DNA from 3 places in the Dokdonella aquatica genome. Region 2 is predicted to be linked to each of the others. Evidence: predicted binding sites of a transcription regulator. Region 2 holds the regulator's gene; each other region holds the start of a gene.

What was found. The regulator sigma-54, encoded in region 2, starts transcription at its own class of promoters, with help from an activator protein. The targets are predictions, from matches to a motif close to TGGCACGNGCNTTGC.
Region 1: a site for sigma-54 is predicted at 1,480-1,494, ahead of flgB (flagellar basal body rod protein FlgB). Genes of this name have one in related genera too.
Region 3: a site for sigma-54 is predicted at 1,067-1,081, ahead of adh (aldehyde dehydrogenase). Genes of this name have one in related genera too.

Annotation. Positions count from the first base shown of each region.
Region 1 covers NZ_CP197094.1:1,253,209-1,255,472, forward strand. The annotation lists gene ACQQ2N_RS05580 (flagellar hook assembly protein FlgD) at 1-623, opposite strand, end outside; gene flgC (flagellar basal body rod protein FlgC) at 635-1,048, opposite strand; gene flgB (flagellar basal body rod protein FlgB) at 1,051-1,443, opposite strand; gene flgA (flagellar basal body P-ring formation chaperone FlgA) at 1,863-2,264, shown strand, end outside.
Region 2 covers NZ_CP197094.1:3,065,371-3,067,634, reverse strand. The annotation lists gene lptB (LPS export ABC transporter ATP-binding protein) at 1-49, shown strand, start outside; gene ACQQ2N_RS13700 (RNA polymerase factor sigma-54) at 335-1,780, shown strand; gene hpf (ribosome hibernation-promoting factor, HPF/YfiA family) at 1,907-2,227, shown strand.
Region 3 covers NZ_CP197094.1:2,505,648-2,507,911, forward strand. The annotation lists gene adh (aldehyde dehydrogenase) at 1-1,024, opposite strand, end outside; gene ACQQ2N_RS11080 (sigma-54-dependent Fis family transcriptional regulator) at 1,277-2,264, shown strand, end outside.

The DNA of each region.
Region 1 (2,264 bases), 1.8 Mb from region 2:
CCGAGGTCGAGCATCGGGGAACCGCCACCGGTGGCCGGGATCAGCCCGAGCACGCTGGCGGAAGCGAATGTGGTGGCAGCCTGGCCGGTGCCGCCGACGATGGCCGTGGCGGCGATCGAGTACTCGCCGGGCGGCATCGCGTTGCCGTCGGCGTCGAGGCCGTCCCAGGTGAAGCGCGTGGTGCCAGCAGCGGGCGCACCGAGGTCGATCTCGCGCACGAGCTTGCCGTTCGAGTCGGTGATGCGGACCTTCACCGAGGTCGCATCCTTGGGCACGTCGACTGCGCCGGCCAGGCCGTCGGCGCCGAGCACGCCCTTCTGCGACGGCACGAGCACGCTGCGGCCGATCAGGCCGACCGCGCCGAGCGACTGGTCGGACTGGATCGCGCCGGCAAGCTGGGCGAACGAGTTCTGCAGGCCCTGCATGCCCGAGACCATGCTGAACTGCGAGATCTGATTGAAGAAGCTGGTCGGATCCATCGGCTGCGACGGATCCTGCGAGCGCAGCTGCGCGATCATGAGGCGCAGGAAATCGGTCTGCGTGAGGTTTTCGCTGCCGCTCGACACGGGCGCATTCGCGTACGCCGCGTTCATCGAGTTGGTGATGGTGGAAAGGTCGGTCATCGTGGCGCTCCTCAGCGACCCAGCTCGAGCGTCTTGAGCATGAGCTGCTTGGCGGTGTTCATGACCTCGACATCGTTCTGGTAGGCACGCGAGGCCGAGATCATGTTGACGAGCTCGTCGACCGGGTTGACGTTCGACGTGAAGACGTAGCCTTCCTCGTTGGCGAGCGGGTTGCCGGGCTCGTAGCGCGTGCCGCCGGGCAGCGGACTCTCGCTGACGCCCGTCGCACGCACGCCCGTGGCCGGACCGGTGCGGCCGAAGCCGTCGCGCATGACCTCGAAGACGGGCGACTTGGCGCGGTAGACCTCATCCGGCGACGACGCCACGCTGTCGGCGTTGGCGAGGTTGGAGGCGGTCGTGTTGAGGCGCAGCGACTGCGCACTCATGCCGCTGGCGGCGGTATCGAAGACGCGGAAGAAGGACATGGTCAGGTTCCCGTGATGGCCGTGCGCAGGGTGCGGATCTGTCCGCTGATGAAGGACAGGCTGGCCTGGTAGCGCACCGAGTTCTCGGCGAAGGCGGTCTGCTCGACGTTCGCGTCGACCGTGTTGCCGTCGAGCGAGGGCTGCAGCGGTACGCGGTAGAGCACCGCGCCGGTGCCGCCGCCGCTGGTGTCGACGTGGCCTTCGGTCGATGCCGTCATCGCCAGCGACGCGTTCTTCGACGCCGCGCCGAGCGCGGCGCGGAAATCGATGTCGCGCGCCTGGAACTGCGGCGTGTCGGCGTTCGCGAGATTGGTCGCGAGCACCTGCGCGCGCTTCTGCCAGACCGCCAGGGCACGGGTGTGGATGCCGAAAATGTCGTTGGGTGCGTTGCTCATGGCCGACGCTCTCCGCGGGGGTACGCGACGATTTGAGCAAGAGCTATGCCACGAGCCATTTATTTCTTTTGAATCAATGCATTGAGCATTCTCTTTACAAATCGATCGGCGATCCCGGAGCGGGCGTGACGGAAAACCGACGCGGCTCGTGGGCGGGTTCGCCGGCACTCCTGCCCGGCCGGATCGGCGCCGCCGACCGATGCCGGGCAACCGCTGCATGTGTCCCCGCACGCGCGATGGCGCGATGCCGGCACGCAGCACGCTCCTCGGGTTGCGGCTGTCCGACGACCGTTACGCGAGGCCACAGCGACTCGCGGTGCCGCGTGCGCGCCGATCGCGACGCGATGGCACAAGCCTTGCTCTTCAGTTTCCGCGAACGCTGCCGATAACCCTGGCAGCCCCAACGGAAACCCCCGTCGATGTGCGCCACGAGCCGACATCACGCCGATCCACGCATCGAACGCCGCATCCACGGCGTCGCGGGCGGCCGTGTCGGCAAATTGACGCTCGCCCTCGCACTCGCGACATCGCTGGCCGCGTCCGCGCAGCAGGATCCCGTCGCCGCCGTCATGGCCGCGGCGACCGAGCGCGTACGCGAGCATCACGCCGGCGCGGAAGGCGAGCTCGAGGTGCGCGCGCGTGCGCCCGACGCACGCCTGCGCCTGACGGCCTGCGACGGACCGCTGGCCACCGAGCTCGCGATGCCGCAACGCCAGGCACCGACCGCATCCGTACGCGTGCGCTGCACGGGCAGCGCGGCATGGAACGTCAACATCCTCCTCGACGTGAGCCTGCGTCGCGACGTGCTCGTCGCCGCACGG
Region 2 (2,264 bases):
CAACGAGCAGGTGCGCGAGGTCTACCTCGGCCGCGAATTCCGCATGTGAGCACCTGCCCCGGCGAGCGCGGGCCACCGTCCGGTGGAGCGACACAGGCCGTGCGACGCACAGTTCGTGACGGCAGGAGCGCCGCTTCCGGCAAGATCGAGGGAAGACGCCGCCGGCGCATCGCGACGACGGTCGCACGCGGTGATGCGGCATGCCGTCGGGAGGAAACAGGTTCGGCCGAGGTCAGCCCCGGAGGTTGGACCTGCATCGCGCCGCCGTCAAGACATGACGCCCCGTTGGCTTGGCGTTAGGATTGCATGCAACTGCACTGAAGACCGCTGGGGCATGAAACCCGCGCTACAACTCCGCGTCCAGTCCCAACTGGCCCTTACGCCCCAGCTGCAGCAGGCGATCAAGCTGTTGCAGCTGTCGAGCATGGAGCTCGAGCTGGAACTGAACCTCGCGCTGGAATCGAACCCGCTTCTCGACCTCGCCGAGGCCGAGGAGGACGAAGCCACGGAGGAGGAGCAGGTCGCGCTCCAGGACTACACCGACAGCGTGCCGGTCGAGACGGCGTCGGACGCCGAACCCATCGACGCCACGCCCGATTTCGACGATGGCCCGCTCGACCTCGGCGCCGAGCGCAACGAACATCGCAATGCCGCGGGTGCCGACGACGAAGGCCTCGAGTCGCAGGACGCCGAAGCCGAGGACCTGCGCGACCACCTGCTCTGGCAGCTGAACCTGACCCCACTGTCGGCGCGAGACCGCGCCATCGCGACGGCGATCATCGAGGCGATCGGCGAGGACGGTTACCTGTCCGAGTCCAACGAGGCGATCGCGGGCAGCCTCGTCGGCCTGTTCGCGGTCGGCGAGGACGAGGTCGAGGCCGTGCGCCACCTCGTCCAGCGCTTCGACCCCGTCGGCGTCGCCTCGCGCTCGCTGCGTGAGTGCCTCGAGGTCCAGCTCGACGGTTTCGACGTCGACACACCCGGCCTCGACACCGCGCGCCAGCTCGTCGCGGAACACCTCGAGACGCTTGCCCGCAACGATCGCGCTCGCCTGTGCCAGAAACTGCGCGCGACACCCGAGCAGCTCGATGTCGCGATCGCGCTCGTGCGCTCGCTGACGCCCAAACCGGGCGCGGGTTTCTCGAGCGGCCCGTCGGAGTTCGTCGCACCCGATGCCTACGCCGTCAAGGTCAACGGACGCTGGCAGGTCTCGCTGTCGGCCAACTGCCAGCCGCGCCTCGCGATCAACGAGCATTACGCCAGCCTGATCGCGCGCGCGCGCCGCGACGATGCGAACTACCTGCGCGGCCAGCTGCAGGAAGCCCGTTGGCTCATCAAGAGCCTCAAGACGCGCGCCGAGACCATGCTCAAGGTGGCGCAGGCGATCGTGCGCGCACAGCAGGGCTTCCTCGAATTCGGCGCCGAGGCGATGCGCCCGCTCGTGCTGCGCGATGTCGCCGAGGAGATCGAGATGCACGAATCGACGGTCTCGCGCGTCACCACGCGCAAGTACCTGCACACCCCGCGCGGCACGTTCGAGTTCAAGTACTTCTTCTCGAGCGGCGTGTCGACGGTCGACGGCGGCGCCGCCTCGGCCACGGCGATCCAGGCCATGATCCGCAAGCTCATCGACGACGAGAAGGCCGCACGCCCGCTGTCGGACCAGGCGCTCGCCGCCGAACTGAACCGCCGCGGCATCAGCGTCGCGCGCCGCACCGTCGCCAAGTACCGGGAAGCCCTGAACATTCCGTCATCCAACGACCGCTGCCGGCTCGGCTGAGCGATTTCTTCACACGACGATCATGTCGTCTGGGGAACACTCGGAGCCATCGCAGGTCACACGATCAGCGCCATGCTTTTTCAAACGCCGAGGCACCTGCCGAGGCGAACCACGAAGGAGGCAGTCATGCAGATCACCGTCAAAGGCCACCAGATCGACGTCACGCCCGCGCTGCGCGAGCACGCCGAGGCGAAACTCGAGCGCTTGACGAAGCATTTCGATCACTTGCATGACGTGTCGATCGTGCTCAGCGTCGAGAAGCTGCTGCACAAGGCCGAAGCGACCCTGACCGTCTCCGGCAAGGCGCTGCATGCCGATGCCGTCGCCCCCGACATGTACGCCGCGATCGACGCACTGGCCGACAAGCTGACCAACCAGGTGCGCAAGCACAAGGAAAAGGTCACCGACCACCACAACCACGACGTACGCGACGCGCGTTACGCCTGATTCCCTGCCCGTCCCGCCGCCTCGTGCGGCGGGACAC
Region 3 (2,264 bases), 560 kb from region 2:
CGCCGACCATCGTGGCGACGTCCAGCGGCGAGCCGAGCGTGATCGCCTCGACGCGCTTGAGCGCCTTCTCGATGAAGCGGTCGTAGATCTTCTCGTGGATCAGGGCGCGGCTCGGGCAGGTGCAGACCTCGCCCTGGTTGAACGCGAACAGCACGAAGCCCTCGATCGCCTTGTCGAGGAAGTCGTCGTCCTCGGCCATGACGTCCTCGAAGAAGATGTTCGGCGACTTGCCGCCGAGCTCGAGCGTCACCGGGATCAGGTTCTGCGAGGCGTACTGCATGATCAGGCGGCCGGTCGTGGTCTCGCCCGTGAACGCGATCTTGGCGATGCGCGGGTTCGAGGCGAGCGGCTTGCCGGCCTCGAGGCCGAAGCCGTTGACGATGTTGAGCACGCCGGCCGGCAGCAGGTCGCCGATGATCTCCGCGAGCACGAGGATGCTGGCCGGAGTCTGCTCGGCGGGCTTGAGCACGACGCAGTTGCCCGCGGCGAGTGCCGGCGCAAGCTTCCACACGGCCATGAGCAGCGGGAAGTTCCACGGGATGATCTGGCCGACGACGCCGAGCGGCTCGTGGAAGTGGTAGGCGACCGTGTCGGCATCGATCTCGCTGATGCCGCCTTCCTGCGCGCGCACGGCGCCGGCGAAGTAGCGGAAGTGGTCGACCGCGAGCGGGATGTCGGCGTTGAGCGTCTCGCGGATCGGCTTGCCGTTGTCCCAGGTCTCGGCGTAGGCGAGCAGCTCGAGGTTCTGCTCGATGCGGTCCGCGATGCGGTTGAGGATGTTGGCGCGCTCGGCGACCGAGGTGCGGCCCCATGCGTCCTTCGCGGCGTGCGCGGCGTCGAGCGCGGCCTCGATGTCGTCCTTGTCCGAACGCGGGATTTCGCCGCAGGTCTGCCCGGTCACGGGCGTGATGTTCTCGAAGTACTTGCCGTTGACGGGCGCGCGCCACTCGCCGCCGATGAAGTTCCCGTAGCGGGCCTTGAACGGGGGACGCTGGGCGAGTTGCTGCTGTTCGAGCTTGGTCATGACGCGGGAACTCCGGTGGAGAGGAATGGCCCCTCCTGTGGAGCATCGGACGTGCCAAGCGCCGCCTCCACGCGCCGATGTTGCGGTGTAGCACAGCGTCCCGCAGAGCCTTTCCGCCGGGTTCGGCATGGATATGCTGTGTTGCAGCAAAAGCCTTGCTGTACCGGCAGTTGCACGCTCCGGAAGGCTGTGCGCAGTATCGGAACACCCTCCCTCGACAGTGTCGCAAAATGCGACACACGGGATTCCGCCATGAACCGCAACCCCCCGAACGCATCGCTGCAGGCTGCGCGCCGGCGCTTCTTCGACAGCGGTGACGCCCCGCGCGGACTCGTGCCCGACACGATCCTCGAGTCGTGGCAGCGTTGCGCCGGCTTCGGCCTCTCGGCCGAGATGCGCCCGCGTGTCGAGCCGATGACGCAGGGTGAGATGAGCGAGCTCACCGACCGCTTCGAGGCGCTGCGGCGCCTGTGCCGGCCCGAGCTCGAGTCGCTGTACGCGGACGCGCGCGGCACCGGCAGCATCGTCACGCTGGCCTCGCCGGATGGCGTCGTGCTCGATGCGCTCGGCAGCGCCGATTTCCTCGACAAGGCCTCGCGCGTCGCGCTGCGGCCCGGCGTCATGTGGAGCGAACGCCACACCGGCACCAACGCGATCGGCACCGCGCTGGTCGAGCGCCGCCCGGTCGAGGTGCGTGGTGCCGAGCACTACTTCGCGCCGCACCGCATCCTGAGCTGCTCGGCCTCGCCGATCATCGATCCGTACGGCCGCCTCGCCGGCGTGCTCGACCTGTCGGGCGAATCGTCGGTGCACCACATGCACGCACTCGGCATGGTGCGCTTCGCGGTCGATCACATCGAGCACCGGCTGTTCGCCGAGACTTCGCGCGAGTGGTCGCTGCTGCTGCGCCTGCATTCGGATCCCGCGCTGCTCGGCACCGCGCGCGAAGGCCTGCTCGCATTCCGCGACCATCGCCTCGTCGCCGCGAACCGCCATGCGCTCGAACTGTTCGGCCTGTCGTGGGACGAACTGGGCCGCCGTCGCTACGACGAACTCATCGCCTCGCCGATGCCGCGCACCGACGCGATGACCTGCCTGCGCGACCACGTCGGCACGACGCTGTACGCGCGCGTCGACCGCGTCGGTGATCTCGTGCCCGCGCGCACCGACCCGGCGCCGCCGTCGCGTCCGCGTGCGGCGGCCGTCGTCGCCGCCGGCGAGCGTGTCACGCCGCGTGCGC